DNA from 2 places in the Pseudomonas sp. Ost2 genome. Region 2 is predicted to be linked to the other one. Evidence: predicted binding sites of a transcription regulator. Region 2 holds the regulator's gene; the other holds the start of a gene.
The links. The regulator sigma-54, encoded in region 2, starts transcription at its own class of promoters, with help from an activator protein. The targets are predictions, from matches to a motif close to ANTGGCATNNANNTTGCTNT.

Region 1: flgB (flagellar basal body rod protein FlgB) is a predicted target of sigma-54. The motif match lies at 10,934-10,953, and genes of this name have one in related genera.

The regions. Positions count from the first base shown of each region.
Region 1 covers NZ_AP021904.1:5,703,915-5,720,033, forward strand. The annotation lists gene KI243_RS25135 (response regulator) at 1-668, opposite strand, end outside; gene KI243_RS25140 (4'-phosphopantetheinyl transferase superfamily protein) at 892-1,617, shown strand; gene KI243_RS25145 (ATP-binding protein) at 1,628-3,235, opposite strand; gene KI243_RS25150 (winged helix-turn-helix domain-containing protein) at 3,232-3,954, opposite strand; gene KI243_RS25155 (ribonucleoside-diphosphate reductase subunit alpha) at 4,692-7,598, shown strand; gene flgE (flagellar hook protein FlgE) at 7,915-9,243, opposite strand; gene flgD (flagellar hook assembly protein FlgD) at 9,276-10,004, opposite strand; gene flgC (flagellar basal body rod protein FlgC) at 10,020-10,463, opposite strand; gene flgB (flagellar basal body rod protein FlgB) at 10,467-10,874, opposite strand; gene cheR (protein-glutamate O-methyltransferase CheR) at 11,123-11,950, opposite strand; gene KI243_RS25185 (chemotaxis protein CheV) at 12,003-12,929, opposite strand; gene flgA (flagellar basal body P-ring formation chaperone FlgA) at 13,009-13,770, shown strand; gene flgM (flagellar biosynthesis anti-sigma factor FlgM) at 13,942-14,262, shown strand; gene KI243_RS25200 (flagellar protein FlgN) at 14,311-14,778, shown strand; gene KI243_RS25205 (flagellar brake protein) at 14,875-15,618, shown strand; gene KI243_RS25210 (MFS transporter) at 15,691-16,119, opposite strand, start outside.
Region 2 covers NZ_AP021904.1:1,186,040-1,202,158, forward strand. The annotation lists gene KI243_RS05145 (class II fumarate hydratase) at 1-960, shown strand, start outside; gene KI243_RS05150 (hypothetical protein) at 987-1,427, shown strand; gene KI243_RS05155 (superoxide dismutase) at 1,429-2,040, shown strand; partial or broken gene KI243_RS32830 (ZIP family metal transporter) at 2,072-2,185, shown strand; gene KI243_RS05160 (HPr family phosphocarrier protein) at 2,265-2,537, opposite strand; gene rapZ (RNase adapter RapZ) at 2,554-3,411, opposite strand; gene ptsN (PTS IIA-like nitrogen regulatory protein PtsN) at 3,414-3,878, opposite strand; gene raiA (ribosome-associated translation inhibitor RaiA) at 3,888-4,193, opposite strand; gene KI243_RS05180 (RNA polymerase factor sigma-54) at 4,271-5,764, opposite strand; gene lptB (LPS export ABC transporter ATP-binding protein) at 5,951-6,676, opposite strand; gene lptA (lipopolysaccharide transport periplasmic protein LptA) at 6,676-7,221, opposite strand; gene lptC (LPS export ABC transporter periplasmic protein LptC) at 7,208-7,780, opposite strand; gene KI243_RS05200 (HAD family hydrolase) at 7,789-8,313, opposite strand; gene KI243_RS05205 (KpsF/GutQ family sugar-phosphate isomerase) at 8,314-9,288, opposite strand; gene KI243_RS05210 (ATP-binding cassette domain-containing protein) at 9,579-10,388, shown strand; gene mlaE (lipid asymmetry maintenance ABC transporter permease subunit MlaE) at 10,388-11,185, shown strand; gene mlaD (outer membrane lipid asymmetry maintenance protein MlaD) at 11,185-11,652, shown strand; gene KI243_RS05225 (ABC transporter substrate-binding protein) at 11,664-12,323, shown strand; gene KI243_RS05230 (STAS domain-containing protein) at 12,316-12,621, shown strand; gene KI243_RS05235 (BolA family protein) at 12,735-12,986, shown strand; gene murA (UDP-N-acetylglucosamine 1-carboxyvinyltransferase) at 13,011-14,276, shown strand; gene hisG (ATP phosphoribosyltransferase) at 14,432-15,067, shown strand; gene hisD (histidinol dehydrogenase) at 15,209-16,119, shown strand, end outside.

The DNA.
Region 1 (16,119 bases), 2.8 Mb from region 2:
CGCTCGTTGAACAGATAGCCCAGGCCACGCACGGTATCGATCGGCTTGAAGCCCACCGGACCTTCCAGCTTGCGCCGCAGGCGTCCGACCAGCACTTCGATCACGTTCGGATCACGCTCGTCGTCGTCCGGGTACAGCTGCTCCATCAGGCGGTCCTTGGCGACCACCTGCTGGTGATGGCGCATCAGGTATTCGAGGATCCGGTATTCGTAGGCGGTCAGGGCCAGGGGCTGGTCCTCGAGGGACGCCTGCTTGCGATTGAGGTCCAGCAGCAGCGGCCCGGCGGTGATCGTCGATTGGGTGAAGCCGCTGGAACGACGCAGCAGGGCATTCATCCGGGCCTCCAGTTCCTCGAACTGGAAAGGCTTGACCACATAGTCGTCGGCGCCGGCGGCCAGGCCCTCGACCTTGTCCTGCCAGTTGCCGCGGGCGGTCAGGATCAGGATCGGGAACACCTTGCCGCGCGCACGCAACTGGCGGATCAGGTCCAGGCCGCCCATTCCCGGCAGGCCAAGGTCGATCACCGCCAGGTCATGGTTGAACTGTTCGGTCTGGTACAACGCCTCTTCGGCATTGCCGACCGACTCGACCACATGGCCACTGTCGGTCAATCGGGTCTGCAAGTGATGGCGCAACAGCGCCTCATCTTCTACCACCAGCAACTTCATAACGCTCTCCAACGATCCGGGCATCGCCTCACCGATAACGGTAACTCAGTTCGGCCAAAGTGTTTCGTAAAAGATACGGCAAACCAGCGGCTGCAGACCCGGCGCATCATCACCGATACAGAGTACCCAAGTGGCCCTGAACTCCCCCTGAACACAGGCTGAACCGGACCTGAATCGGATTGGCCCCTACCCAGCCCGGGCCGGACCCGGCAAAATGCCCGGTATGAACCCGCTCCCCGCTCTTCCCGCCTGCTGCACACCGCTCGACGAACATTGGCCACTACCGCTGGCCGTGCCTCACAGCGTGCTGCTCGGCACCCACTTCAACCCGGGCCACCTGGCCGCGGACGACTTCCAGCGCAGCCGGATAGAAGCACCGGCGAGCATCCAGCGCTCGGTGGCCAAGCGCCAGGCCGAATTTCTCGCCGGACGCCTCTGTGCCCGCGCCGCCCTGTTGCAACTGGACGGCACCGACTGCGTGCCGCCGATCGGCGAAGACCGCGCCCCCATCTGGCCCGGTCATGCCTGCGGTTCGATCACCCACAGCAGCGGTCGCGCGGCTGCCATCGTCGCCGACAAGCGACACTGGCGCGGCCTGGGGATGGACCTGGAAAACCTGCTGTCCCACGAGCGCGCCGAACGCCTGGCGGGGGAAATCCTCACCCCTGGCGAACTGCAGCGCATGGCCGCGACTCCCGCGCAGCAGATCGCCCTGCTGGTGACCCTGACCTTTTCCGTCAAGGAAAGCCTGTTCAAGGCGCTCTACCCGCTGGTGCACAAACGCTTCTATTTCGAGCACGCCGAAGTACTGGAATGGGACGAGCAAGGCCATGTGCGCCTGCGCCTGCTGACCGACCTGTCCGGCGAATGGTGCCAGGGCGTCGAGCTGCAGGCGCAGTTCGCGCTCCAGGACGGGCACCTGCTGAGCCTGGTCAGTATCCCGGCCTGAGACCCGCCGCCTACTTCTCCTGGTGGCGCGGCCAACTGAGGCTGAAGCAGGCTCCGCCCAGGCTCTTGCTCTTGCCGATCAGGGCACGACCGTCGTGCCAATGAATGATCCGTCGCACGATGGACAGCCCCAGGCCATGGCCGCCCGAAGCCCGCGTACGGCTGTCGTCCAGGCGCATGAACGGCGTGAAGATGCGTTCCCAGGCACTTTCCGGTACGCCGGGACCGTCATCCTCGACATCCACCCGACAGCGCAACTGGCCGACCTGATAACTGATGGTCACGTGCGACTGGGCATGGCGCATGGCGTTGCTCACCAGGTTCTGCAAGGCTCGATGCAGGTAACGCGGCTCCGCCTCGACCCAGGCATCGTCACAATCGGCCGCCGACAGGCAGATACCCCGCGAAACCCGCACATCCGCCCGCAGCGGTGCCAGTTCGCCGATCACCTGGTTGACCAGGGCATCGAGATCGATCCGCTGGAAGTTCAACGCCGGAGAACCCTGCTCCAGCCGCGCATAGGTCAGCATCTCGTCCACCAGGCGGTCGAGGTCCTGGATATCGTTGTCCATGCCTTCCATGTATTTGGCGCGGGCCTGCGCGGTGGTCGCGTCGCCGATCATCTCCAGGCCGAAACGCAGGCGTGCAACCGGTGTGCGCAGCTCATGGGACACCGCCCGCACCAGTTCGCGCTGGATCATCAAGGAGCGCTGCAAGTGCTCGGCCATGTCATTGAAGGCACCGGCCAGGCGTCCGATGGAGTCCGCCCCACCGGCCGGCACCCGCGTCTCCAGGCTGCCCTGGGCGAGCCGCGTGGCAGCCGAGGCCAGGCCTCGCAGGCGGCGCTCCAACTGACGGACCAGCAGGTAGACGATCAGGCCGATCAGGCTCAGTCCCAGCACGGCGATCAGCACCAGCCACTGGGGCGGATACGGGTTCATCTGGTACAGCGGACCGATTTCCAGGACCCAGGGGGTTCCCGCCACGCCGGCAAACACCCGGATCGAGTCGCCGCCCTTGCCCAGCGCCATGACCGTATCGCCTTCGGTGATACGCCGCCGCTGGTCCTCGTCCATGTCGGCCTGTTCGAGGGTGACCAGGCGCATGTCGAAACCGAAGCCCTTGTCATGTTTCAGCGCGGCCAGCCGGGCCGGCTGCTCGGCCACCGGATAACGCACCAGCTCATCGGCCAGCAGGTAGATGGTCGCCCGCGCCAGCTGTTCGCTGATCTGCTGGACATCCCCGGCCAACAGCAACTGCTGCTCGTCACTGACCAGGCGGTAGACCCGCGCCGCATAGGGTCCGCTCTGGACCACCAGGGCCTGGCCCCGCAGCACCCGGGTCCGCTGGCCGAGGTCGAGGTGGGCCTCGCCGATCGATTGCAGCGACAGCGGAATCCCCAGCAGCCGCTCCCAGACCGCCAGGGCCCGGCGCCGCTCGATATCGGCCATGGGTTGCAGGTTGTCGGCCATCAGCGAAAAAGTACCGTGGGCCAACCGCTCGCGGTACTGCTCGCCACGCACTTCGTTGAGCAGGTGCAGCGCCAGCACCCCGAGCAATGCCACCAGCACCAGGGCGGCGCACATGCCACCGTAGATGCGCAGGAAGATCGAATTCACGGCGCCAGGTCTGCCGCCGCTTCGGGCACGAACAGGTAGCCCTTGCTGCGAATGGTCTTGATCAGCCGCGGATGCTCGGGGTCGTCGCCGATCTTCGGGCGGATGCGCGAGATGCGCACATCGATGGAGCGGTCCTGGCCGTCATAGCCGATCCCCCGCAGGGCAGTGAAGATCTCTTCCCGGGAGAGAATCCGCCCGGCGTTGGCCACCAGCAGCCAGAGCAGGTCGAATTCGGCGCTGGTCAGCTCGATACCCGCCTCGTTCAGCCAGGCTTCGCGCAAGGCCTCATCGATCACCAACGGTCCGAACTGCAGGCGCCGTACCTGCTGGGGGGCGACGTCAACCGGCTCGCTGCGCCGCAGCAAGGCCTGGATGCGCGCCAGCAGCAGGCGCGGACGCACGGGTTTGCACACATAGTCGTCGGCGCCCAGGTCCAGGCCCTGGATCTGATCGAGGTCATCGGTGCGCGCCGTGAGCATCAGGATCACGCCGTCATACGCATCGCGGACCTTGCGGCAGATACTCAGGCCATCCTCGCCGGGAAGCATCAGGTCGAGGATCACCAGGTCCGGCTGCTCGCGCACGATCCGCTCGGCCGCCAGGGCGCCGTTGCCTTCGATGGAGACCCGCAGGCCATTGCCTTCAAGGTACTCGCGGGTCAGCTCGGCCAGACGCTCGTCATCCTCGACTATCAATACCTGCCAGGCCTCTTGCTCCACGGATTACCTCTGCTTGCAAATCTCGGTTGGGAAAGGGTCCGCTCGTCTTTTTGTCATGATGGGAGCGGAGAGTGAAAGCATGCGATCGGCCGATTGTAGCAACGGTGCGGCAATAGCACACACGCCAGGATTTGCACTCGGTGATGGGTATTTTCTGTGATAGGGTTCGCGCCCGCAAAAATCCGTCCCGGCCCTGTCCGGGCGGTAAAAAACAGTGACAAACGGTCCGGTCCAGTGCTGCCGTGGCCTACACGCGCTTTCAGGCTTTCATACACAAATTACGCACAGATTTATCCACAGGTAGCACGTTGCAATCGCCCCCAAAAACGCATTATCTTGTAGCCCGGCGGCAAAAAAACCCTAGATGTAGGGTTTTCCGTCAAAAAACCCAAACACATTTCGGACGGGAAACTCAAGCTCTTTTCTTGCTTCCGTAGGGTTGAACTAAACAGATTTTCAGAAGACCAAACCGCGCGTGCGGATGGCAGCCGTTTTTCCCCTTCTGCGCGGGAAAACGGTACGGGTGTTGCAGTACATGACTGTCACCCACCAGGAATTCGGCAGCGGGCCATGGCCCGCCGCCAGTGAAACTTCGGCAAGGAAGCGGCGCCCACAGCCCCCTTCCTCCTGTCCCGAAGTGGTTATGCCCGACGACGCTCGTCGGTTGTAGTGCTTCAGGACGGAACGGTGGGCACCTTCGTGGTGCCCAAACAAACATAAAGAACGTGGAGACACCCATGCAAACCGACACAACTCGCGAGAACCCGCAGGGCACCGTGCCGCAGGCTTCCGATTCGAACCTGGATCTGTCTGCTACCGCGCCGGGCCAACTGCGTGTGATCAAGCGTAACGGCACTGTCGTTCCTTACACCGATGACAAGATCACCGTCGCCATCACCAAAGCGTTTCTTGCAGTTGAAGGCGGTACCGCCGCTGCCTCGTCGCGTATTCACGACACCGTCGCGCGCCTGACCGAACAGGTCACCGCGACCTTCAAGCGGCGCATGCCTTCGGGCGGCACCATCCACATCGAGGAAATCCAGGACCAGGTCGAACTGGCCCTGATGCGCGCCGGCGAACAGAAAGTCGCGCGCGACTACGTGATCTACCGTGACTCGCGCGCCAAGGAGCGCGCCACCCGTTCGCCGGCCGAAGAGCCGGTCAACGCCCACCCGTCGATCCGTATCACTCGCGCCGACGGCAGTGTCGCGCCCCTGGACATGGGCCGCCTGAACACCATCGTCAGCGAAGCCTGCGAAGGCCTGGAAGAAGTCGACGGCGACCTGATCCAGCGCGAAACCCTGAAGAACCTCTACGATGGCGTGGCCCTGAAGGACGTCAACACCGCCCTGGTGATGACCGCCCGCACCCTGGTGGAACGCGAGCCGAACTACTCGTTCGTCACCGCCCGCCTGCTGATGGACACCCTGCGCGCCGAAGGCCTGAGCTTCCTCGCCGTGGCCGAGAGCGCCACCCACCACGAGATGGCCGACCTGTACGCCAAGGCCCTGCCAGCCTATGTCGCCAAGGGTATCGAGTTCGAACTGCTGAACCCGGTCCTGGCCGAGTTCGACCTGGAAAAACTGGGCAAGGCGATCAACCACGAGCGCGACCAGCAGTTCACCTACCTGGGCCTGCAGACCCTGTACGACCGTTACTTCATCCACAAGGACGGTATCCGTTTCGAACTGCCGCAGATCTTCTTCATGCGCGTGGCCATGGGCCTGGCGATCGAAGAGAAGCAGCGTGAAGACCGCGCCATCGAGTTCTACAACCTGTTGTCGTCCTTCGACTACATGGCTTCGACCCCGACCCTGTTCAACGCCGGTACCCTGCGTCCACAGCTGTCGAGCTGCTACCTGACCACCGTGCCGGACGACCTGTCGGGCATCTACGGCGCGATCCACGACAACGCCATGCTGTCGAAATTCGCCGGCGGCCTGGGCAACGACTGGACTCCGGTGCGCGCACTGGGCTCGTACATCAAGGGCACCAACGGCAAGTCCCAGGGCGTCGTGCCGTTCCTGAAAGTGGTCAACGACACCGCCGTGGCGGTCAACCAGGGCGGCAAGCGCAAGGGCGCGGTCTGTGCCTACCTGGAAACCTGGCACATGGACATCGAAGAGTTCATCGAGCTGCGCAAGAACACCGGCGACGACCGTCGTCGTACCCACGACATGAACACCGCCAACTGGATCCCCGACCTGTTCATGAAGCGCGTCTTCGATGACGGCAAGTGGACCCTGTTCTCGCCATCGGAAGTGCCGGACCTGCACGACCTGACCGGCAAGGCCTTCGAAGAGCGCTACGAGTACTACGAAGCCCTGACCGAGTACAACAAGATCAAGCTGTTCAAGGTCGTCCAGGCCAAGGACCTGTGGCGCAAGATGCTGTCCATGCTGTTCGAGACCGGCCACCCATGGCTGACCTTCAAGGACCCGTGCAACCTGCGCAGCCCGCAGCAGCACGTGGGCGTGGTCCACAGCTCGAACCTGTGCACCGAGATCACCCTGAACACCAACAAGGACGAAATCGCCGTCTGCAACCTGGGCTCGATCAACCTGCCGAACCACATCGTCAACGGCCAGTTGGACACCGCCAAGCTGCAGCGCACCGTGAACACCGCCGTACGCATGCTCGATAACGTGATCGACATCAACTACTACTCGGTGCCTCAGGCGAAGAACTCCAACTTCAAGCACCGTCCGGTCGGTCTCGGCATCATGGGCTTCCAGGACGCGCTGTACCTGCAGCACATCGCCTACGGTTCCGACGCTGCCGTCGAGTTCGCCGACAAGTCCATGGAAGCGGTCAGCTACTACGCGATCCAGGCTTCCTGCGACCTGGCCGACGAGCGCGGCGCCTACGAGACGTTCCAGGGTTCGCTGTGGTCCAAGGGCATCCTGCCGCTGGATTCGCAACAGATCCTGATCGAAGCCCGTGGCCAGAAGTACATCGATGTCGACCTGAACGAAAGCCTGGACTGGGCCCCGGTCCGTGCCCGCGTGCAGAAAGGTATTCGTAACTCCAACATCATGGCCATCGCACCGACCGCGACCATCGCCAACATCACCGGCGTATCGCAGTCGATCGAACCGACCTACCAGAACCTGTACGTGAAATCGAACCTGTCGGGCGAATTCACCGTGATCAACCCGTACCTGGTTCGCGACCTGAAGGCGCGTGGCCTGTGGGACTCGGTCATGATCAACGACCTGAAGTACTACGACGGTTCCGTGCAGCAGATCGAACGCATCCCGCAAGAACTCAAGGAGCTCTACGCGACTGCATTCGAAGTGGAAACCAAGTGGATCGTCGATGCCGCCAGCCGTCGCCAGAAGTGGATCGACCAGGCCCAGTCGTTGAACCTGTACATCGCCGGCGCTTCGGGCAAGAAGCTCGACGTGACCTACCGCATGGCCTGGTACCGTGGCCTGAAGACCACCTACTACCTCCGTGCCCTGGCCGCGACCAGCACCGAGAAGTCGACCATCAACACCGGCAAGCTGAACGCTGTTTCCAGCGGCGGCAACCACGGTGACGATTCGGTCCTGGCCGCACCGACCGTATCGGCCCCAGCCGGTCCGGCCCCCGTACCAAAGGCCTGTGCCATCGACGAGCCGGATTGCGAAGCTTGCCAATAAGCTGAGCGGGCAAGCGCCTTCGGGCGCGAACCCGAAAGCCCTCGTCAGACCCCGGGTCTGGCGGGGGTTTTCTTTTGCCTGGCGAATGGAGCGCGCGACTCCCAGCTGACACGGATGACCGATGTGTGTGGAGGGGGGCTGGCGTGCTGGCGATTGAGATAGGACATCTAGCAGATGGGCTGCCTGAGACACCGCTATCGCCAGCAAGCCGGCTCCTACGATAAACAGCCAGCCCAGAATGCCGAGTGCGACAGCCAGGCACAAAAAAGCCCCGATCAAGGGGCTTTTCTGGTGGAGCGTCTTCAGCCAGCCATTATCAGGTCATCTGGATGATGGTCTGCATGATGGTGCTCTGGGTGGAGATGGTCTTGGCGTTGGCCTGGTAGTAGCTCTGGCCCTTGATCAGGTCCACCAGCTCGCTGGTCAGGTCGACGTTGGAGCCTTCCAGGTTGCCGGAAACGATCGAACCGTTGGTACCGACCTGACCACCGTCGTAGGCGGGTTGGCCCGAAGCAAAGGTCTGCACCCAGCTGGTGCCGCCTTTCGGCTGCAGGCCCTGCTCGTTGGTGAAGCTCGCCACCGCGACCTGGCCGATAGCCTTGTGCTGGTTGTTGCTGAAGTTGGCGAAAATGGTACCGGTGCCGTCGATGCTGATATCGGTGATCTGGCCGGTGGCATAGCCATCGCTGATGATGTTGGCACGGGAAGTATCGGCGTTGAACTGGGTAGTCTTGGTCCAGTCGCTGACGATACCAGCCGGGTTGGCGCCCGCGCCGTTGGCCGCCCACACGCCATTGGTCACCACGCCAGGAACCCAACCGGTGATGGTGATGCTGGTCTTGCCGGCGGTACCCGCAATACTGGTCAACTTGCCCGAGGAGTCAAAGACCATTGGCACTGGTACAGGGTCGGTCGCGGCAGGCGGAACGGTAGGTGGAACGGTCGGAACGGTAGCCGCCGTGCCATTCGGGTTGCGCCCGTCGATCAGTGTGTAGACGTTCCAGGTATTGGCGCCGGTCTTGACCACATACTGGTCCAGCGAGTGCTTGTTACCCTGGGTGTCATAGATATCGGAGCTGAACGGCTTGGTGTAGCTCGCCTGGTTCGACGGGTCGAACGGCGTGGTTGCCTGGTTGATCACCGGCGACTTCGAATCGAGGTTGATCGTCGCACCCACCGTGGTGCTGGTCTGCGGTGGCAGGTTCGATACGTCGATGCGCAGGTCGGTCAGTACGCCCGGAATGATATTGCCCTTGGAGTCGGCGGCAAAACCTTGCAGGCGGGCAGTACCGTCGGAGTTGGTGATGTAGCCGTCCTTGTCGGTCTTGAAGGTACCGGCACGGGTATAGCTCAGCGAACCGTTGCTGCTCAGGGTGAAGAAACCGTTGCCCTGGATACCCATGTCCAGCGCGTTGCCGGTGGCGGTCATGCCACCGTTGCCGAAGTTCTGCGAAACGTTGGCCAGGTTCACACCGTTACCGATGGTCTTGGCGGCCACACCCAGCTTGGTCGCCGAGTAGACGTCCTCGAATTCCGCGCGGGAGGATTTGAAGCCGGTGGTGTTGACGTTGGCAATGTTGTTGCCGGTTACGTCGAGCTGTTTCTGGGCCGCATTGAGACCGCTCAAACCGATATTAAAAGACATAACTCACTCCTTTGTTTCGCGTTGGTCGGCTCTTACAGGCCAATGGTCTGGACTTTGGACAGAGCAATGCTGCCCAGGCCCGCCAGGTTAAGCATCATTTCGCCGCCGTTCTGACCCAGGCTCACGCTGCTGACGGTCGCCGGCAGGTTGGTGACCATGGCGGTCGCCTTGCTGTCGATCTGCGAGGTGGCGTTGAAGGTGTAGGTACCGTTGGCCAGCAGGGTGCCCGAATCGTCCTTGCCGTCCCAGGCGAAAGCGGCGTTGCCGGCTTTCTGGCTGCCCATGTCGATGGTCCTGACCACCTTGCCGGTGGAGTCGGTGATCTTCAGGGTCAGGTTGTCCACGGAACTCGGGATCGTCACCGTGCCGGTAAACGGCTTGCTGGTATCGACCACGGCCTTGTCGGTCGGCACGATGACCGAGCGGCCGACCAGCGACGAGGCCTGCAGGGCCTGGGACGACTGGAAGGCGCCGGCGATGTTGTTCACGCTGGTGTTGAGCGTGGTAATGCCTTCCAGGCTGCTGAACTGGGCCAGCTGGGCGACGAAGGCACTGTTGTCCTGGGGATCCAGCGGGTTCTGGTTCTTGAGCTGGGTCACCAGCAATTTCAGGAACGCGTCCTTGCCCAGGGTCTGCCCGCCGGTGGCACCGCCGATGGCGTTGCCCAGGGGATCGGTGTTGCTGTTATTCGCCACCTTCTGGTTGGAGGCGTTGATGATGTCGTTGAGGCTGGGACCGCTGGTGGAATCGGAAACACTCATGGCTGTCGCCCCTTATCACTGACCCAGGGTCAGAACCTTCTGCATCATGGTCTTGGCGGTGTTCATCATTTCCGCGTTGGTCTGGAACGAGCGGCTGGCAGAGATCATGTCGGCCATTTCCTCGACCACGTTGACGTTCGGGTAGTAGACATAACCCTTGGCGTCGGCCGCCGGATGGTTCGGTTCGTAGCGGGCTTCCAGGTTGCTCTGGTCCTCGACCACGCCCATCACCTGAACGCCCTGACCGGCCGCGTCCTGGTTCTGGAACAACGAATCGCTGCCGCCGCTCTGGCCGTTCTGGAACATGGTGGCGAACACCGGGTGGCGTGCACGGTAGGTCTTGTCGATGCTCGACGAGACGGTCTCGGCGTTGGCGATGTTACTGGCGACGGTGTTCAGGCGAGTGGTCTGGGCACTCATGCCGCTACCGGCAATGTTGAAAACGCTGGCGAGGGACATGGCTTACTCTCCACGCAGGGCTGATACCAGCCCTTTGAATTTACTGTTGAGCAGGGTGAAGCTGGCCTGGAAGTCGACCGCGTTCTGTGCATAGTTCGATTGCTCGATCTGCGCATCCACGGTGTTCTGGTCGATCGACGGCTGCATCGGCGTGCGGTATTGCAACGCCGCATCGCCATCGCTCAGGCCCTGGGCTTCGATATGACGGCTGTTGGTGGTGTTGAGGGCGAAGGTGCCGTTCTTGGCCTTTTCGCTCTGCTCGGCGAGCACCGAGGAAAAGTCCATGTCCCGAGCCTTGTAGTTCGGGGTGTCGGCGTTGGCGATGTTGTTGGCCAGCACTTCGGCACGTTGGGCGCGGAAGCCCAGGGCTTTCTCATGGATACCGAGCGCTTTATCGAAGCTGATGCTCATGTCGGGAAACCTTCAAGAGTTGACCTGATCGTTGAAACAGGCTTTTCGTTGACAGAGCTATAGCAAGCCCCATGCCAATTCCTCAAAGGCCGTAAATCAAGGCTTTGCGGGGTGGCAGACAGCGGCAATGCCAGAAAAGCGGCAAAGCATTTCCGCCGCGCGTCAGCAAAGCGGCAAGGCGGGCGGCAAGAAAAGTGGCAAAAAAAAGGGAGCCCCCGGGGCTCCCTTTTCTGCGTTGGACCTGTTGCCTACTTGGCCTGGTAGATGATTCCAGGACTGCATTGCACCATCTGGTAATGGTCCGGCAGGCCGTTCAGGGCCTCGGAGGCACCGAGGAACAGATAGCCGCCCGGCTTGAGGGTCCCGTGAATACGCATGAGGATGTCCTTCTTCACCTCGGCGGAGAAGTAGATCAGCACGTTACGGCAGAACACGATGTCGAACTTGCCCAGGCTGGCGTAGCTGTCCAGCAGGTTGAACGAACGGAACTCGACCCGGCTCTTGATCGGCGCCTTGACCGCCCAGCGGCCCGGCCCTTTCGGATCGAAGTAACGCTGCAGGCGCTCGGGGGACAAGCCACGACCGATGGCCAGGCTGTCGTACTCCCCCGTCTTGCAGTTGGTCAGCATCAGCCCCGACAGGTCGGTGGCGACGATCTGCGCGCCCGCCTTCAACTGGCCCATGTTGGTCCGCTCGAACTCGTCGATCGACATCGAGATCGAATAGGGTTCCTGCCCCGACGAACAGGCAGCCGACCAGATACGCAGGCGCTGTCCGGGACTGGCCTTGATCGCTTCCGGCAATACCTTGCCCTTGAGCACTTCAAACGGATAGGTGTCGCGAAACCACAGGGTTTCGTTGGTGGTCATGGCATCCACCACCTGCTCGCGCAAACCGCTGCGCGGCTGGGCCTGGATCTTCTGGACCAACTCGCCCAGAGACTTGATGCCTTGCTGTTCCATCAGTTTGTTGAGACGGCTGGAAACCAGATATTGCTTGTTTTCACCGAGCAGAATGCCACAGGCCTTTTCCAGGAAGACCCGGAACTGTTCGAAATCCAAATTACCCGTAGACAATGATGCCGCCTCTTAAATCGTCTGTACCGCCGGGGACGAAAGCCCCCGGCCGTTATTCTGCTGCCTTGATCCGGTCAACCACCCGGGATGCCAGGTCATCAGGACGGAACTTGGCGAGGAAGTCATCAGCACCGACCTTCTTCACCATCGCCTGATTGAAGACACCCGACAAGGAAGTATGCAGGATGATATGCAACTTTTGCATGCGAGGATCGTTGCGGATCTCCGCTGTAAGGGTATAGCCGTCCATTTCGGGCATTTCGATGTCGGAAATCATCATCAGGAACTCTTCTTCCGGCTTCTTGCCCTCGTCGACCAGCTTGCGCAGGTAATCCAGCGCCTGTCGGCCGTCGTTCAACGCCACCACCTCGACACCGACCGTCTGCAGGCAGCGCGTGACCTGCTTGCGCGCCACCGACGAGTCATCGACCGTCAGCACCCGCAACGACACCGCCTTGCTCTGGGTCTCGACATCGACCACACCGAGGGAAATCGACTCGGACGTGGGCGAGACCTCGGCCAGGATCTTCTCGACGTCGATGATCTCCACCAACTGGTTGTCGATTCGCGTCACTGCCGTCAGGTAGTGATCGCGCCCGGTGCCCTTGGGCGGCGGATGGATCTCTTCCCAGTTCATGTTGACGATGCGCTCCACCGACTTCACCAGGAACCCCTGGGTCTTGGTGTTGTACTCCGTAATGATCACAAACGGATTACTCTGGTCCTTGAGTGCACCGGAGCCCGTGGCCATCGCCAGATCGAGGATCGGGATGGTTGCCCCACGAATATTCGCCACACCGCACACCACCGGATTGGACTTCGGCATCAGAGTCAGCTTGGGGCATTGCAGCACCTCGCGTACCTTGAAGACGTTGATTCCATACAACTGCTGGCCGTCGAGACGGAACAACAGCAGTTCAAGGCGATTCTGCCCGACCAGTTGCGTACGCTGGTTCACCGAATCCATCACACCAGCCATGCCTGACCCCTCTCACCAAAGCTTCAGATCCGATGCACATTCAAGAGTAAACGGCACGGGCCTTGCTTTTTATACTGTTATGAAAGCACAAACGACATTTTTTCGACGCCTGACATCACAGTACCGCAGATTGCTCTGGGTTTTGTCGGCTTTATGCTGTCTGAACCCCAGCGGCCCTGCCCTTGCGGAATCGGCGACCCTGCCTGATCAGCTTATCGGCGTGACCCAAGGCTTTCTTGAGTTCACCGTAGAAGACTACCTGGCTACCAGTCAAACCGAAGGTCGTTATGAAATCCAGGTCAATCAACTGGATCCGCGCCTGCGCATGGCCGCCTGCGACAAGGAATTGACAGCCAGCCTGGAGAGCCCCGCGACGCCGATTGGCCGGGTCACCGTGAAAATCCGCTGCGAGGGCACCTCGCCCTGGACCGTGTTCGTACCGGCCCAGGTCAAGCTGTTCCGCGACGTGGTGGTGACCACCCGCCCGCTCAAGCGTGCCGGCATCATCGAACCGGGTGACGTGGCGCTGCGTGAGCGGGATATCAGCCTGATCAACCAGGGCTTCCTGACTTCGCCCGACCAGGCCATCGGGCAGAAACTTGTCCGACCAATGGTCATGGATCAGGTCATCACCCTGGTGCATCTGGAACAGGCCGAAGTGGTCCGCAAGGGCGACCAGGTGGTGATCAGTGCGACGAGCGGTGGCCTGGTAGTGAAGATGCCGGGAGAAGCCCTGTCCAATGGCGGGCTCAACGAACAGATCCGCATCAAGAACCTCAACTCGCAACGTGTCATCAAAGCCCGTGTCACCGCGCCCGGGCAGGTAGAGGTAGCTTTATGAAGAGAAAAGTGGCCTTGTAGATAACTGGCGCGAAGTCGCCACTTTTCCTAAACTGTGCCCCAGACAGGGATACAGCCGACACGTGCAGACTCATTCTCAGATGAGCCTAAAGTTTTTCCGGGTATGGCCGAAAACAAGGCAAGCGTCCAAATACCCAGAGGTTTTTTTATCATGGTCATCGATTTCAGTCGTTTGAATAACGCCCCGTCACTGACAGGCAGCACGCGCAGCAGCGCCAGCAAGGAAGCCGACAGTGCCGGCAAGTCCGCGTCCGTCAACAGCCAGGCCGACTCGGTCAGCCAGAGCGGGGAATCGGTACACCTCAGCAATGAGGCTCAGCAGTTGCAAAAGGTCACTGACAAGCTGCAGCAGCAGCCTGTGGTCAACAGCGCCCGGGTGGCCGAGTTGAAGCAGGCAATTGCCGACGGCAGCTACAAGGTCGACAGCAACCGCGTAGCCAGCAAACTGCTCAACTTCGAAGCCCAGCGCTAGGCTCCGGCCCGCGCCAGGCTTTTGGACGCTTAAAACCCAAGGCCAGCCATGCACGACACCACTCTACTGCAACTGATCACCGAAGATTTTGCTCCAGCTCAAGACCTGCTTGAGTTGCTGCGCGCCGAATCCCTGGCGCTCCACGGACGCAACATGTTCGAGCTGGAAGATATTCTGGCGCGCAAGCAAGCGCTGATCATTCTGTTGGAACAGCATGGCCGCAAGCGCAGCCAGATCCTCGCAAGCCTCAATCTGCCCACCAATCGCGCCGGCCTGGAACAACTGGCCGCACAGTCGAGCGTGGGCGATGAACTGCTGAGCCAGAGCGACGTGCTCACCCGACTCCTGGCCGATTGCCAGGCAGCCAACGAGCTCAACGGACGCAACATCCAGGTTCAGCAAGCGACTACCGCGAACCAGTTGAAGATCCTGACCGGCGGTGAGCCTCCCGCGCTCTACGATGCCCGCGGCTCGACCGCCAGGCTTGCGAAGCCTCGCCCACTCAGTCAGGCTTGAAAGCGAACTGGTGCGCGCTCTATCCAAGGCGCGCAACATGCTGGCAAAATGCTGGCTTTTGCGTGTAGTCGTATTTTGTCTGGAGATTGATGAACCGTGTCCAATGCCCCAAGCGCGGACGATGCTCCGCAGCCACCCAAGGTGCTAACCACACCTCTGGAAATTGCCGCCAACCTGCGGATGCTGCAGGAAAGCCATGACCCGTTGATCATCACGTTCCACGAACGCACCCAGCGCTTCCAGAGTTTTGTGATCGATGTCGACCGGGAGGCCGGCACCCTGGCCCTGGACGAAATGATGCCGCGCGACGGCGAACGCTTCCTGTCGGCAGGCGAGCCTTTCCGTGTCGAAGGTTTCCACGAGGGCGTGCGCATCACCTGGGAACAACCCCAGCCGATGACCATCGACGAAACCGAAGGCTGCTACCGTGGGACGATCCCCCAGGAAGTCGTCTACCACCAGCGCCGCAATGCGTTTCGCGCCGCCTTGAAGCTCACCGCCCTGGTGAATGTCGAGCTCAGCGGTGAAAAGCTCAAGGCTCCGGTCACCGGCAAGCTGCTGGATATCTCCGCCAGCGGTTGCAAGCTGCGTTTCGAAGGCGATATCTCCGACCGCCTGCAGTTGGGCCAGGTCTACGAGCGTTTTATCGCCGCCCTGCCCTTCGGGCCGATGACCGCTCCCGTGGAGTTGCGTCACCTGCATTTCGAAGAAAGGATCAACACCACCTTCGCCGGCGTGCGTTTCCACAACATGAGCGGCCTGGTACAACGCCAGGTCGAGCGTTTCGTCTACCAGTTGCAGCGCGAGGCACGGCGTTTCGACAAGGACGACGATTACTGAGTCAGGCGCTTTCACTCTCCAAAAAAAAACGGGCCACCCTTATCAGGTGGCCCGTTTTTTTCATCAGTGCTATCAGTTGCTCGATTTGTGCGCCGGCTCCGGGTCCGACTCATCGACCTCGGCAACCACCTCGGGCTCTGGCGCCGGGGGCACCACGCTGTCGCACATCTGATCCAGCACGATCTGCTCGTCGACCCGTGGATCGAGGGCCGCCCCCAGGGGCGACATGGCTTCGGGCATGACCACGTGCTGCAACGGCGCATCTTCGACCTGGTGCAGGTTGGTCACGGCCTTCGGCCGGATACGCCAGACCAGGATCAACGCGAAGAAACTGAAGAACGCGTAGAGCATATGGCTGCCGAACAGCTTCATCAGGATACCCGCCGCCAGCGGCCCCATGCTCGCACCGATACCGTAGGTCATCAGCAACATGGCCGTCAGGGACACCCGTCGATCGCCCTCGATATGGTCGTTGGAAAAGGCTACCGCCAGCGGATACAG
Region 2 (16,119 bases):
ACCACCATTCATGTCAGCGCCGCCCTGGCGTTGCACGAACAATTGCTGCCGGCACTGGCGCACCTGGTGCAGGTCACCGAAGCCAAGGCCGGGCAGGTCCATCCGTTTATCAAGACCGGCCGTACCCACCTGATGGACGCCATGCCGGTTCGCCTGAGCCAGGTACTCAACGGCTGGGCGGCGCAACTCAAGGCCAATGTCCAGCATCTGCGGGACCTGCTGCCGAGCCTGCAATCCCTGGCCCAGGGCGGTACGGCGGTCGGCACCGGGATCAATGCCCACCCGCAGTTCGCCGAGCTGTTCAGTCGGCAACTGAGCGCCTTGACCCATGTGCAATTCACCCCGGGCCATAACCTGTTTGCGCTGATCGGCTCCCAGGACACGGCTGTCGCGGTGTCCGGTCAGTTGAAAACCACCGCGGTGTCGCTGATGAAGATCGCCAACGACCTGCGCTGGATGAACTCCGGCCCCCTGGCCGGCCTCGGCGAGATCGAGCTGGAAGCCTTGCAGCCGGGATCGTCGATCATGCCGGGCAAGGTCAATCCGGTGATCCCGGAGGCTACCGCGATGGTGGCGGCGCAGGTCATCGGCAACGACAGTGCGATCACCGTGGCCGGGCAGTCAGGCAACTTCGAACTGAACGTGATGCTGCCGATCATCGCCCAGAATCTGTTGAGCAGTATCGAACTGCTGGCGAACGTCAGTCGCCTGCTGGCCGACAAGGCTATCGCCAGCTTCAAGGTCAACGAAGCCAAGCTCAAGGAAGCGTTGTCGCGCAATCCGATCCTGGTCACCGCACTCAACCCGATCATCGGCTACCAGAAGGCCGCCGAGATTGCCAAGAAGGCCTATCAGCAAGGCCGTCCGATCATCGATGTCGCGCTTGAACACACCGATCTGCCGCGCAGCCAGCTGGAAACCCTGCTGGATCCGGAAAAGCTCACCGCTGGCGGCGTGTAACCCACTGCATTGCCTGGAGGTTCGTCATGGAACACTGGAAACGCACGATCGAAAGGGCCAACCGCTATTTCAACCTGGGCGAGCTGGTCGATGCCCGCGAGCACTACCTGCAGGCCCTGGCCCTGGCACAGGTGTTGTTCGAGCGCTGGCCGGACGCCGAGGAGGCGGTGGCCGCCTGCGTGATTTCCCACCACAACCTGGCGGACCTCCACTTGCGGCTCAATCAGCCCGAAGAAAGCGTCGAGTACCTGTGCGCGATCCATCAGCGCCTGCTGCAGACGATGCAGGACACCCGGCTTGCGCCGCCACTGCGCGAGGCGGCGATGCATCAGAGCAGCAAGACCTACGTCGAATTGCTCGCCTTTATCAGCGAACACGGCGAATACCCCCGCACCAGCCGCCTGCTCTACAGCCAGACGGCCTCCTCGGGATCGACCCCGACGCGTCATCAACATGGAGTTCATTGAAATGACCTACACCTTGCCTGCGCTGCCTTACAACTACGATGCCCTGGAACCGCATATCGATGCCAAGACCATGGAAATCCACCATACCAGGCATCATCAGACCTACATCACCAACCTCAATGCGGCGGTGGAGGGCTTGGAATGGGCCGATTGGCCGGTGGAAGAACTGGTGGCCGCGGTCCAGCAACTGCCGGAAAAGATCCGCCCGGCTGTGATCAACCACGGTGGTGGCCATGCCAACCATTCGCTGTTCTGGGCGGTCATGAGCCCGTTGGGTGGCGGTGAGCCGGAAGCGGCGCTGGGCCAGGCCATCGACGAACAACTGGGCGGCTTCGAGGCGTTCAAGGAGGCCTTTACCAAGGCGGCACTGACGCGCTTCGGCAGCGGTTGGGCCTGGTTGAGCGTGACCCCGCAGAAAAAGCTGGTGGTTGAAAGCAGCGGTAACCAGGACAGCCCGCTGATGAACGGCAATACCCCGATCCTCGGCCTGGATGTCTGGGAGCACGCCTATTACCTGCTGTACCAGAACCGCCGTCCGGAATACATCAATGCGTTCTACAACGTGATCAACTGGCCAGAGGTCGAACGGCGTTATCTCGCGGCACTGGCGTGAACCCTATAACCAACAAGATCCAAAGCCGATGATGGGGACTGAAACCGTGGCAATGAGCAGAGGGCGACTATTTCGCTTCGGAGTCGGCTGGCTGTTGCTGCTGGCGGGGATGGTGTTGCTGGTTGCCCGACTGCTGGGCTGGCTGGAAGGGCTGTAGCAGGGAGTCAGCCCGGTCCCATGGCGTTCAGTCGAACGCCATCACTGCGGTGCGGCGTCGCGCCAGCTCAACCGCCCTCATCGAAGTAGTTGTTGATCAGCGCCACCAGTGCCGCCATCGCCTCGTCTTCCTGTTCGCCTTCGGTCTGCATGTGGATCATGGTGCCCTTGCCGGCCGCCAGCATCATCATGGCCATGATGCTCTTGCCATCGACCATGCTCTCGGGCGTACGACCTACCCGGATCTGACAGGGGTACTGACCGGCAACGCCGACGAACTTGGCGGAAGCGCGGGCATGCAAACCCAGTTTGTTGATGATTTCAATTTCCAGAGCGGGCATCGCGATGGTGATCCTTTCAGCTAAGGTCGCGGTGGCGGACCTGGACGTTCTTCAGGGATTGTTGCAGAACCTGGCCAAGGCGTTCGGTCAGGTAGACGGAGCGATGGTGCCCGCCGGTACAGCCAATGGCAATGGTGACATAAGCCCGGTTGCTGGCGGCGAAGCGTGGCAACCATTTGAGCAGGTAGCTGGAAATGTCCTGGAACATTTCCTCGACATCCGGTTGCGCGGCCAGGTACTCGGCCACCGGGCCGTCGAGCCCGGATTGCTCGCGCAGTTCGGGTTTCCAGTACGGATTGGGCAGGCACCGTACGTCAAATACCAGGTCGGCGTCCACCGGCATGCCGCGCTTGAAGCCGAACGACTCCACCAGGAACGCGGTCCCCGGTTCCGGCTGGTTCAGCAGGCGCAGCTTGATGGTATCCCGTAGCTGGTACAGGTTGAGGTTGGTGGTGTTGACCTTGAGGTCGGCGAGGTCGGCAATCGGTCCCAGCAGGTTGCTCTCGTCGCGGATGGCTTCGGCCAGCGAACGGTTGGCGCTGCTCAGGGGATGGCGCCGGCGGGTCTCGGAGAAACGCTTGAGCAGGGTTTCCTCGTCGGCGTCCAGGTACAGCACGTCACACTGGATATGCCGGCCGCGGACTTCGTCCAGCAACTCGGGAAAACGCGACAGGTGGCTGGGCAGGTTGCGCGCGTCAATGGACACGGCGACCAGCGGTTGTGCCAGCTCGGTATGGATCAGCGCCCGCTCGGCCAGTTCCGGCAGCAGGCCGGCCGGCAGGTTGTCGATGCAGTAATAGCCGTTGTCCTCGAGGACATCGAGGGCAGTGCTTTTACCTGAGCCGGAGCGACCGCTGACGATGATCAAGCGCATGATTAATGACCGTTCTGTACGTCCAGGACAACCTGATACAGGGCTTCATTGCTCGGTGCGCTACGCAGGCGGTCACGTACCTCCTTGCGATCGAGCATGCTGGCGATCTGCCGGAGCAGTTCCAGGTGCGCATCGGTGGCGGCCTGCGGGACCAGCAGTACGAACAGCAGGTCGACCGGGGCACCGTCGATGGCGTCGAAATCGATGGGAGCGTCCAGGTGCATCAGGGCACTGATGGGCGACTCGCAACCTTTGAGGCGGCAGTGGGGAATGGCGATGCCGTTGCCAAAACCGGTCGAGCCGAGTTTTTCACGGGCAATCAGGCTCTCGTAGACATCCTGCATTTCCAGATCAGGCACTTCACGGGCGATCAGGTTGGCAATTTGTTCGAGGGCGCGTTTTTTACTGCCGCCCGGCACGTTCACCAGGGAACGGCCGGGGGTCAGGATGTTTTCAAGTCGAATCATGGGTGGGTGTTAGCGACCTGTACCTTGGAGCAGGTGCAGGTTCTTTTCCTTATGCTTTTTCAGTTGGCGGTCCAGCTTGTCGGTAAGCAGGTCGATCGCGGCATACATGTCGTCATGTTCGGCGTTGGCGACCACCTCACCACCGTGAATGTGCAGAGTGGCTTCGATTTTCTGCTTCAGTTTTTCGACGGCCATTGTCACCTGTACGTTGGTGATCTTGTCGAAGTGGCGCTCTAATCGGTCGAGCTTCTCGCCGATGTAGGCACGCAGGGGTTCGGTCACTTCCAGTTGGTGTCCACTGATGTTGACTTGCATACAGCTTCTCCTTCGTTGCCAGTGCATAAAGCGGCAGGCGTATGCCTGCCACTGGAACGCTGTGGCACGCCCGGCGGTTACATCAACCGCTTCCGTTCGCTGGAAGGCGCGATCCCGAGGGACTCGCGGTACTTGGCGACGGTACGACGGGCGACCTGAATGCCTTGTGCCTCCAGTAAACCAGCGATCTTGCTGTCACTCAACGGCTTTTTCTGATTTTCCGCCGCAACCAGTTTCTTGATGATCGCGCGGATCGCCGTGGACGAGCATTCGCCGCCTTCGGAGGTGCTGACATGGCTGGAGAAAAAGTATTTCAGCTCATAAATACCGCGGGGGGTATGCATGAATTTCTGCGTGGTGACCCGGGAAATCGTCGACTCGTGCATGCCCACGGCTTCGGCGATGTCATGCAGGACCAGCGGCTTCATCGCTTCATCGCCATATTCCAGGAAACCGCGCTGGTGCTCGACGATCTGGGTGGCGACCTTCATCAGGGTTTCGTTGCGGCTCTGCAGGCTCTTGATGAACCAGCGGGCTTCCTGCAACTGGTTGCGCATGAAGGTGTTGTCGGCGCTGGTATCGGCACGGCGGACAAAACCGGCGTACTGCGGATTGACCCGCAGGCGTGGCACCGACTCCTGGTTCAGTTCCACCAGCCAGCGCTCGTTGTCCTTGCGCACGATGACGTCGGGCACCACGTATTCGGCTTCGGTGGACTCGATCTGCGAGCCCGGGCGCGGGTTGAGGCTCTGCACCAGCTCGATGACCTGGCGCAGCTCGTCTTCCTTGAGCTTCATGCGGCGCATCAGCTGGCTGTAGTCGCGGCTGCCCAGCAGGTCGATGTAGTCGCTGACCAGGCGTTGCGCTTCGCTCAGCCACGGGGTCTTGGCCGGCAGCTGGCGCAATTGCAGCAGCAGGCATTCGCCGAGGTTGCGCGCGCCGATGCCGGCCGGTTCGAACTGCTGGATGCGGTGCAGGACGGCTTCGATCTCGTCGAGCTCGATGTCCAGTTCCGGATCGAAGGCGTCGAGGATTTCCTCGAGGGTCTCGTCCAGGTAGCCCTGATTGTTGATGCAGTCGATCAGGGTCACGGCGATCAGCCGGTCGGTGTCGGACATCGGGGCCAGGTTCAGCTGCCACAGCAGGTGGCTTTGCAGGCTTTCCCCGGCGGATGTACGGGTGGTGAAGTCCCACTCGTCGTCATCGTTGCTGGGCAGGCTGCTGGCGCTGGTCTGGTAGACGTCTTCCCAGGCGGTGTCGACCGGGAGTTCGTTGGGAATGCGTTCGTTCCAGTCGCCTTCCTCGAGGTTGTCGACCGTGGGCGCGGTTTCCTGGTAGGAGGGTTCCTGGACGTCGGTGTTGGGTTTTTGCTCGGCGTTGTCGGCCAGTGGATCGGCATTATCGAAGTCGTCGCCTTCTTCCTGGCGTTCGAGCATCGGATTGGATTCCAGGGCCTCCTGGATTTCCTGCTGAAGGTCCAGGGTCGACAATTGGAGCAGGCGGATGGCCTGTTGCAGCTGCGGTGTCATCGTCAGCTGCTGGCCCATTCTCAGGACTAGCGATGGTTTCATGGCAGGGGCTTAACACCTTATTTGCCGGCGCGCATGCGCCATCCACTACAGGGCGCCGAAGCGCCAAACATAAGCAAATTATATGCCTGAAACCGGAGTGTTTGCCTAGAGCGCTGTAACAATAAAAGCATGTGACGCTTTATCGAACATTCCGGCGCTCAGGCGGGTAGTCAAACACCGTCGGGCTTACAGGCGGAACTCATGGCCCAGATAGACTTCCTTGACCAGCTCGTTGGCCAGGATGGTGGCCGAATCGCCTTCGGCGATCAGTTGCCCATCATTGACGATATAAGCGGTTTCGCAGATGTCCAGGGTCTCGCGGACGTTGTGGTCGGTGATCAGTACACCGATGCCCTTGGCCTTGAGGTGATGGATGATCTGCTTGATGTCGCCCACGGAAATCGGGTCGACGCCGGCGAACGGTTCGTCCAGCAGTATGAACTTGGGCGCGGTGGCCAGGGCGCGGGCGATTTCCACCCGGCGGCGTTCACCACCGGACAGGCTCATGCCGAGGTTGTCACGGATATGGCTGATGTGGAACTCCTGCAGCAGGCTTTCCAGTTCCTTGCGCCGGGCGGCCTTGTCGAGTTCCTTGCGGGTCTCGAGGATCGCCATGATGTTGTCGGCCACCGAGAGCTTGCGGAAGATCGAGGCTTCCTGGGGCAGGTAGCCGATACCCGCGCGCGCGCGGCCGTGCATCGGCTGGTGGCTGACGTCCTGGTCGTCGATCAGCACGCGACCCTGGTCGGCCTGGACCAGGCCGACGATCATGTAGAAGCAGGTGGTCTTGCCGGCACCGTTGGGGCCGAGCAGGCCGACAATCTGGCCGCTTTCGATCGACAGGCTGACGTCACGCACCACCTGGCGACTCTTGTAGGCTTTGGCCAGATGCTGAGCTTTCAAAATTGCCATTACTGGGCCTTTTGCTCGTCAGTTTTCTTTTTCGGTTGGATAACCATGTCGATGCGCTGGCGTGGCGTGGTGATCGGCGTGCCATTGGCGCGACCGGCGGTAGCCACCTGCTTCACCGTGTCGTAGACGATCTTCTCGCCTTCGGTGGTGTTGCCATCGTTGATCACCTTGGCCTGGTCGATCAGGACGATGCGGTTCTGTTGCGCATGGTACTGGATGGTCTTGCCGTAGCCCTTGACCGGCTGCGGGTCGGTGGCTTTCTGCCGCTGTTCGAAGTAGGCCAGGTTGCCCACGGAAGTCACCACGTCGATGGCGCCGTCCTTGGTGCGGGTGAGCGTCACGGTATTACCCTTAACGATCATCGAACCCTGAGTGATGATGACGTCGCCCTTGTAGGTGGCGATGCCTTGCTTGTCATCCAGTTGAGCGTCGTCAGCTTGAATGCGGATGGGCTGCTCGCTGTCGTTCGGCAGAGCCCAGGCGCTCACGCTTCCCAGTGCTGCGCCCAGGCTGAGCAAAATCGGGAGGGTTTTAACGAGACTCATACTGTCCTCTTACGTTCGATAGCAGGTGCATCCTGCTTTCTTCCAAATAGGCTTTCATGCCTGTGCCCGTGGTCACGCCGTTGGGGCCGTCGATTCTAACGGCTTGCTCGGTCTGCGCATATTGCTTCTGCGGGAATACTGTCATTCGGCTACTGGTGATGACGATATTGCGTTGCTTCTCATCGGTGCGCGCGATGCGTACCGAGTCGATCAGTTCGACCTGGGTGCCGTCCGGATTGACCTCGGCGCGTTCGCTCTGGACGTGCCAGGGGAAGGCCGTGCCGCGATAGAGTTGCAGGTCGGGCTTGGTCACCAGGGTCACATCGGACACCTTGAGGTGCTCGACCTTGTCGCCGGTCATGTCGTACTGCACCTTGCCGTCGGGCATGTACTGGACGCTGTGGGCGTTGATCGCATAGTAGTCGACGAGCGTGCTGTCGACTGGCGCGGCCGTCTGCTCCAGGAAGCGTTCCGGGCTGATGTTCCAGTAGCCAACAGCCGCGAACAGGGCGGCAATAACTGCGAACAGCACAATATTGCGAATTTTCTTGCTCAGCATAAATAGCTCTACAGGTAGGCGGCGTGGGCCGCTTCAAGGCTGTCCTGGGCACGCAGGATCAACTCGCAGAATTCGCGGGCGGCACCTTCGCCGCCACGGGCCTGGGTGACACCGTGCGCGTGCTCGCGGACAAAACCCGCGGCGTTGGCCACGGCCATGCCCAGCCCGACGCGACGGATCACCGGCAGGTCCGGCAGGTCGTCGCCCAGATAGGCAACCTGTTCATAGCTTAGGCCGAGTTCGGCCAGCAGGGCGTCAAGCACCACCAGTTTGTCTTCACGACCCTGGAACACGTGCGGGATACCGAGGTTCTTCGCGCGCCGCTCGACCAGCGTGGTCTTGCGGCCGCTGATGATAGCGGTTTGCACGCCCGCGGCCATCAGCATCTTGATGCCCTGGCCGTCCAGGGTGCTGAACGACTTGAATTCGGTGCCGTCCTCGAGGAAGTACAGGCGACCGTCGGTCAGTACGCCGTCGACGTCGAAGACCGCCAGCTTGATGTGCTTGCCGCGTTGCAGCAGATCGGTGCTCATTTACATCACTCCCGCGCGCAGCAAGTCGTGCATGTTCAAGGCGCCCACCGGGCGATCCTCGTCATCGACCACCACCAGTGCGCTGATTTTATGGTCTTCCATGATCTTCAGGGCTTCGGCGGCGAGCATCTCGGCCCGCGCGGTCTTGCCGTGGGGGGTCATGACGTCCTCGATCAGGGCGCTGTGGATATCGATGGTGCGATCCAGGGTGCGGCGCAGATCGCCATCGGTAAAGATCCCGGCGAGGCGGCCATCGGCATCGACGATCACGGTCATGCCCAGGCCTTTGCGAGTCATTTCCATTAGTGCGTTTTTTAACAGCGTGCCGCGCAATACCTGCGGCAGCTCGTCGCCGGCATGCATGACGTTTTCCACTTTCAGCAACAGGCGGCGGCCGAGGGCGCCACCCGGATGGGAAAAGGCGAAGTCTTCGGCGGTGAAGCCACGGGCTTCCAGCAGGGCGACGGCGAGGGCATCGCCCATCACCAGCGCGGCGGTGGTCGAGGAGGTGGGCGCCAGGTTCAGCGGGCAGGCCTCGTGCTCGACATGCACGTTCAGGTTGACCTCGGCGGCCTTGGCCAGCGGCGAATCCGGGTTGCCGGTCAGGCTGATCAACTGGATGCCCAGACGCTTGATCAGCGGCAGCAGGGTAACGATTTCCGCGGTCGAGCCGGAATTGGACAGCGCCAGGATGATGTCGTCCCGGGTGATCATGCCCATGTCGCCGTGGCTGGCTTCCGCCGGATGGACAAAAAAAGCCGTGGTGCCGGTGCTGGCCAGGGTCGCGGCGATCTTGTTGCCGATATGCCCGGACTTGCCCATGCCGACCACGACCACGCGGCCTTTGCTGGCCAGAATCATCTCGCAAGCGCGTACGAAATCTGCGTCGATATGGGCCAACAAGCCTTCTACGGCTTCTACTTCGAGGCGGATGGTGCGTTGTGCCGATTGAATCAGGTCGCTGGATTGGCTCATGTCAGAAATCGTATTAGCCTGATGAAAAGGCGCGATTATAGCGGCAATGAACGATTCCCTCACGCTTGATCGTTGCGCTTTGCTTATTGAGTGTAGGACCCTGCCGTCAGTTTTCACCCCGCAGTGTGTCAAAACGGGCTGTACCTATCCTGAACAAGCACGGCTTCGGCCTTGGGCGCCTCGTATCAGCAATGATATAGTTCGCGACCAGTTCGGCCCGCTCAGGAAGTGCGCGCCTCTTTTACAGAGGCCTGGTGTCCGAGTCAGAGGCTGCATCGCAAGGAGTTTAGATGAGCGCCGATAACGCCTACGCGGTCGAGCTGAAGGGTGTCACCTTCAAGCGCGGCGCGCGCAGCATCTTCAATAATGTCGATATTCGCATTCCGCGGGGCAAGGTCACCGGCATCATGGGGCCCTCCGGATGCGGCAAGACCACCCTGTTGCGGCTGATGGGTGCCCAGTTGCGTCCGAGCAGCGGCGAGGTGTGGGTCAACGGTCAGAATCTTCCGACGTTATCCCGTGGCGATCTGTTCGACGCCCGCAAGCACATGGGCGTCCTGTTCCAGAGCGGCGCGCTGTTCACCGATCTCGATGTCTTCGAAAACGTCGCCTTTCCGCTGCGGGTCCACACCGAGCTGCCGGAAGAGATGATCCGCGATATCGTCCTGCTCAAACTGCAGGCGGTCGGCCTGCGCGGTGCGGTCGACCTGATGCCGGACGAGCTGTCCGGCGGCATGAAGCGTCGCGTGGCGCTGGCGCGGGCGATTGCCCTCGACCCGCAGATCCTCATGTACGACGAGCCTTTCGTGGGACAGGACCCGATCGCCATGGGCGTGCTGGTGCGCCTGATCCGCCTGCTCAACGATGCGCTGGGGATTACCAGTATCGTGGTGTCCCATGACCTGGCGGAAACCGCGAGCATCGCCGACTACCTCTATGTGGTAGGCGACGGGCAGGTGCTGGGGCAGGGCACGCCCGAAGAGCTGATGAACGCCGACAACCCGCGTATCCGCCAGTTCATGACCGGCGATCCGGACGGGCCCGTGCCGTTCCATTATCCGGCGTCGGATTACCGCGCAGACCTGTTGGGGAAGCGCTGATGCGCAAGAAATCATTAATCGAGAGAATTCGCCTGTTCGGGCGCTCGGGCATCGATGTGCTCGCGGTGCTCGGGCGTTCGACGCTGTTCCTGTTCCATGTGCTGTTCGGTCGTGGCGGGATCGGCGGAGGTTTCGGCCTGCTGGTCAGGCAACTGCACTCCGTGGGGGTGATGTCCCTGGTGATCATCGTCGTGTCCGGGGTGTTCATCGGCATGGTGCTGGCGCTGCAGGGCTTCAATATCCTTTCCAGCTATGGCTCCGAACAGGCGGTGGGGCAGATGGTCGCCCTGACGTTGCTGCGCGAGCTGGGGCCGGTGGTGACCGCCCTGCTGTTCGCCGGTCGCGCCGGTTCGGCGCTGACCGCGGAAATCGGCAACATGAAATCCACCGAGCAGCTTTCCAGCCTGGAGATGATCGGCGTTGATCCACTCAAGTATATTGTCGCGCCACGGCTGTGGGCCGGCTTCATTTCCCTTCCGCTGCTGGCGATGATCTTCAGTGTGGTCGGGATCTGGGGCGGCTCGTGGGTGGCGGTGGACTGGCTGGGTGTCTACGACGGCTCGTACTGGGCCAATATGCAGAACAGCGTGACCTTCAGCGGTGACGTGCTGAACGGGATTATCAAAAGTATCGTGTTCGCCTTCGTGGTGACCTGGATTGCCGTGTTTCAAGGCTACGACTGTGAACCCACTTCGGAAGGGATCAGCCGTGCCACGACCAAGACCGTGGTCTATGCCTCGCTGGCAGTCCTCGGCCTGGACTTTATTCTGACCGCCTTGATGTTTGGAGATTTCTGATGCAAAACCGCACCCTGGAAATCGGTGTCGGCCTTTTCTTGCTGGCTGGCATCCTGGCTTTGCTGTTGCTGGCATTGCGGGTCAGTGGACTGTCCCCGACGGCGAATACCGAAACCTATAAACTTTACGCCTACTTCGACAATATCGCCGGTTTGACTGTCAGAGCTAAAGTGACCATGGCCGGCGTAACCATCGGCAAGGTCACGGCGATCGATCTGGACCGCGACAGTTTCACCGGCCGGGTGACCATGCAAGTCGAAAAACGCGTGAACAACCTGCCGACTGACTCCACCGCGTCTATCCTCACCGCGGGCTTGCTCGGTGAGAAGTACATCGGTATCAGCGTTGGCGGGGAAGACACCCTGCTCAAGGATGGTGGAACCATCCATGACACCCAGTCGTCGCTGGTACTGGAAGATCTGATCGGTAAATTCCTGCTCAATACCGTTAATAAAGACGCCAAATGAGGAGTTTTTCCATGATCTCTACCTTGCGCCGTAGCCTTCTGGTGTTGCTCGCGGCGCTGCCGCTGATGGGCAATGCCGTGGCGGCGCCTTCTGCCCACGACCTGGTGCAGGACACCACCAACCGCATGTTGGCCGACCTGTCGGCGAACAAGGAAAAGTACAAGCAGAACCCGTCGGACTTCTACAACTCGCTGAACAGCATCGTCGGTCCGGTGGTGGATGCCGAAGGTATTTCCAAGAGCATCATGACGGTCAAGTACTCGCGCAAGGCCACGCCCGAGCAGATGACCCGCTTCCAGGAAAACTTCAAGCGCGGGCTGTTCCAGTTCTACGGCAATGCCTTGCTCGAATACAACAACCAGGGCATCACCGTCGATGCGCCGAAGGATGAGTCGGGCGACCGCACCAGCGTCGGCATGACCGTCAAGGGCAACAACGGCGCGGTCTACCCGGTGTCCTACACCCTTGAGAAGATCAACGGTGAGTGGAAGCTGCGCAACGTGATCATCAACGGCATCAACATCGGCAAGCTGTTCCGTGACCAGTTCGCCGATGCCATGCAGCGCAACGGCAACAACCTGGACAAGACCATCGACGGCTGGGCGGGTGAAGTGGAGAAGGCCAAGGCCGAATCCGAGAAGAACCCGCAGAAGGATAGCGGCGGTGAGTGAAGCAAGCGTTCGCCTCGGCGAGCCGGGTGAATTGCACCTGGAGGGTGTGCTCGACTACAGCACCGGCCCGGCCTTGCGCAAGCAGGGCCAGGCGCTGATCAAGGCCAGCGAGGCGCTGGCCCTGGTGGTCGACTGTTCGGCCGTGAAGAAATCCAGCAGCGTCGGCCTGGCCCTGCTGCTGGCGTTCATGCGGGACGCGGCGCAGGATGGCAAGTCGTTGAGCATCCGGGCGATGCCCCTGGACATGCGCGAAATCGCCGAAGTTTCCGAGTTGACGGAGCTGTTGGCCGTCCATTGATTGCCACAAACAGACAAGCCCCCGTCAGAGTCCTGCAATGCGGGGTTCGCAGGCGCGGGGCTTTTTTGTATGATGGCCGACCCGCGCGCGTTGGGCGCCGATCGAGGTTGAGCATGCAGGCCACCGAAGTAAAGAGTTTCCTTGAAGAAAAACTGTCGGACTCTCTTCCACACATACAGGTTGAAGTTGAGGGCGAAGGCTGCAACTTTCAGCTGAATCTGATCAGCGACGAACTGGCGGCCCTGAGCCCGGTGAAGCGTCAGCAGAGCGTCTATGCCCATTTGAACCCGTGGATCGCCGATGGCAGCATCCATGCGGTCACTATGAAATTTTTCAGCCGCGCGGCCTGGGCCGAGCGCACCTGAGCCTGAACTGGCGTCGAGATTCCTATGGATAAACTGATTATTACTGGCGGCGTTCGTCTTGATGGCGAAATCCGCATCTCCGGGGCAAAGAACTCTGCCCTGCCGATCCTGGCCGCCACCCTGCTGTGCGATGGCCCGGTCACCGTGGCCAACCTGCCGCACCTGCACGACATCACCACCATGATCGAGCTGTTCGGGCGCATGGGCATCGAGCCTGTGATCGACGAAAAGCTCTCCGTGGAAATCGATCCGCGCACCATCAAGACCCTGATCGCACCGTACGAGCTGGTGAAAACCATGCGTGCGTCGATCCTGGTGCTGGGCCCGATGGTTGCCCGTTTCGGCGAAGCCGAAGTCGCCCTGCCTGGCGGTTGCGCCATCGGCTCGCGTCCGGTCGACCTGCACATCCGTGGCCTTGAAGCCATGGGCGCGGTGATCGACGTCGAAGGCGGCTACATCAAGGCCAAGGCGCCGGAAGGCGGCCTGCGCGGGGCGAACTTCTTCTTCGATACCGTCTCCGTGACCGGTACCGAGAACATCATGATGGCCGCGGCCCTGGCCCGTGGTCGCAGCGTGCTGCAGAACGCCGCGCGCGAACCGGAAGTGGTCGACCTGGCGAACTTCCTGATCGCCATGGGCGCGAAGATCTCCGGCGCCGGTTCCGACACCATCACCATCGATGGCGTCGAGCGCCTGCATTCGGCGACCTACAAGGTCATGCCGGACCGTATCGAAACCGGCACCTACCTGGTGGCGGCTGCCGTCACCGGCGGCCGGGTCAAGGTCAAGGATACCGATCCGACCATCCTTGAAGCGGTCCTGGAAAAGCTCAAGGAATCCGGCGCGGTGATCACCACCGGCGAAGACTGGATCGAGCTGAACATGCATGGCAAGCGGCCCAAGGCGGTCAACGTGCGCACCGCGCCGTACCCCGCGTTCCCGACCGACATGCAGGCCCAGTTCATCTCCCTCAACGCCATTGCCGAAGGCACTGGCGCGGTGATCGAGACCATCTTCGAAAACCGTTTCATGCACGTGTACGAGCTGCACCGCATGGGCGCCAAGATCCAGGTCGAAGGCAATACCGCGATCGTCACCGGCACCGAGACCCTCAAGGGCGCTCCGGTCATGGCCACCGACCTGCGGGCTTCGGCCAGCCTGGTGATTTCGGCGCTGGCCGCCGAAGGCGACACGCTGATCGACCGCATCTACCATATCGACCGTGGCTACGAGTGCATCGAAGAGAAGCTGCAGATGCTCGGTGCCAAGATCCGCCGCGTTCCGGGCTAGTGTCTGGGGGCCGGCTTGCTGGCGGTAGCGTTGTGTCAGGCAGCTGAGAGGTTGACTGACCGATTGCAATCGCCAGCAAGCCGGTTCCTACAAGGGACGCCGGTCTGTCTGTTAGAGTATTGCAATATCCTGAATTGAAGGACCTAGGTTTTCCCATGCTGACCATTGCACTGTCCAAGGGCCGCATCCTCGACGATACCCTGCCGCTGCTCGCCGAAGCGGGTATCGTGCCGACCGAGAATCCGGACAAGAGCCGCAAGCTGATCATTCCGACGACCCAGGCCGACGTGCGCTTGCTGATCGTTCGCGCGACCGATGTGCCGACCTATGTCGAGCATGGTGCCGCCGATCTCGGTGTCGCCGGCAAGGATGTGCTGATGGAATACGGTGGCCAGGGCCTGTACGAGCCGCTGGACCTGCAGATCGCCCAATGCAAGCTGATGACCGCCGGTGCCATCGGCGCGGTGGAGCCCAAGGGCCGGCTGCGCGTGGCGACCAAGTTCGTCAATGTCGCCAAGCGCTACTACGCCGAGCAGGGCCGTCAGGTCGATATCATCAAGCTGTACGGTTCGATGGAGCTGGCGCCGCTGATCGGCCTGGCCGACAAGATCATCGACGTCGTCGACACCGGCAACACCCTGCGGGCCAACGGCCTGGAGCCCCAGGAACTGATCGCGACCATCAGTTCGCGCCTAGTGGTGAACAAGGCGTCGATGAAAATGCAGCACGCCCGCATCCAGTCCCTGATCGACACCCTGCGCAAGGCAGTGGAGTCGCGACACCGCTGCTGATTCACATGCGCGGCCTTGAGCCGCGCCCATCTATCCGTGTCATAGCCAGAATTCTCAGGTGCCCACGCGGATGGCTTGGTAGTCTTGCGGCGCCTGAGATTTGCTGTTCCCAAGCATTCGCCAATTATTGAGGCCCTCGCTATGACTACGTCTACCGCTATTCGCCGACTCAACGCTGCCGACCCGGATTTCGCCCATCATCTGGATCATCTGCTGAGCTGGGAAAGTGTGTCCGACGACTCGGTCAACCAGCGGGTGCTGGATATCATCAAGGCCGTGCGCGAGCGCGGCGATGCCGCCGTGGTCGAGTTCACCCAGCGTTTCGACGGCCTGGAAGTCGCCTCGATGGCCGACCTGATCCTGCCGCGCGAGCGCCTCGAACTGGCCCTGACCCGGATCACCGTGCCCCAGCGCGAGGCGCTGGAAAAGGCCGCCGAGCGTGTGCGCAGCTACCACGAGAAGCAGAAGCAGGATTCCTGGAGCTACACCGAAGCTGATGGCACCGTGCTCGGCCAGAAGGTCACGCCCCTGGACCGCGCCGGTCTCTATGTCCCCGGCGGCAAGGCGTCCTACCCGTCATCGGTACTGATGAACGCGATCCCGGCCAAGGTGGCCGGTGTCACCGAAGTGGTGATGGTGGTGCCGACCCCACGCGGCGAGATCAACGAACTGGTGCTGGCCGCGGCCTGCGTCGCCGGCGTCGACCGCGTCTTCACCATCGGTGGCGCGCAAGCGGTCGCCGCCCTGGCCTATGGCACGGAAAGCGTGCCGAAGGTCGACAAGGTCGTCGGTCCGGGCAACATCTACGTGGCGACCGCCAAGCGCCATGTGTTCGGCCAGGTCGGCATCGACATGATCGCCGGCCCGTCGGAAATCCTCGTGGTCTGCGACGGCCAGACCGATCCGGACTGGATCGCCATGGACCTGTTCTCCCAGGCCGAGCACGACGAAGACGCCCAGGCGATCCTGGTCAGCCCGGATGCCGCGTTCCTCGACCAGGTGGCGGCGAGCATCGCCAGGCTGCTGCCGACCATGGAGCGCGCCGCCATCAT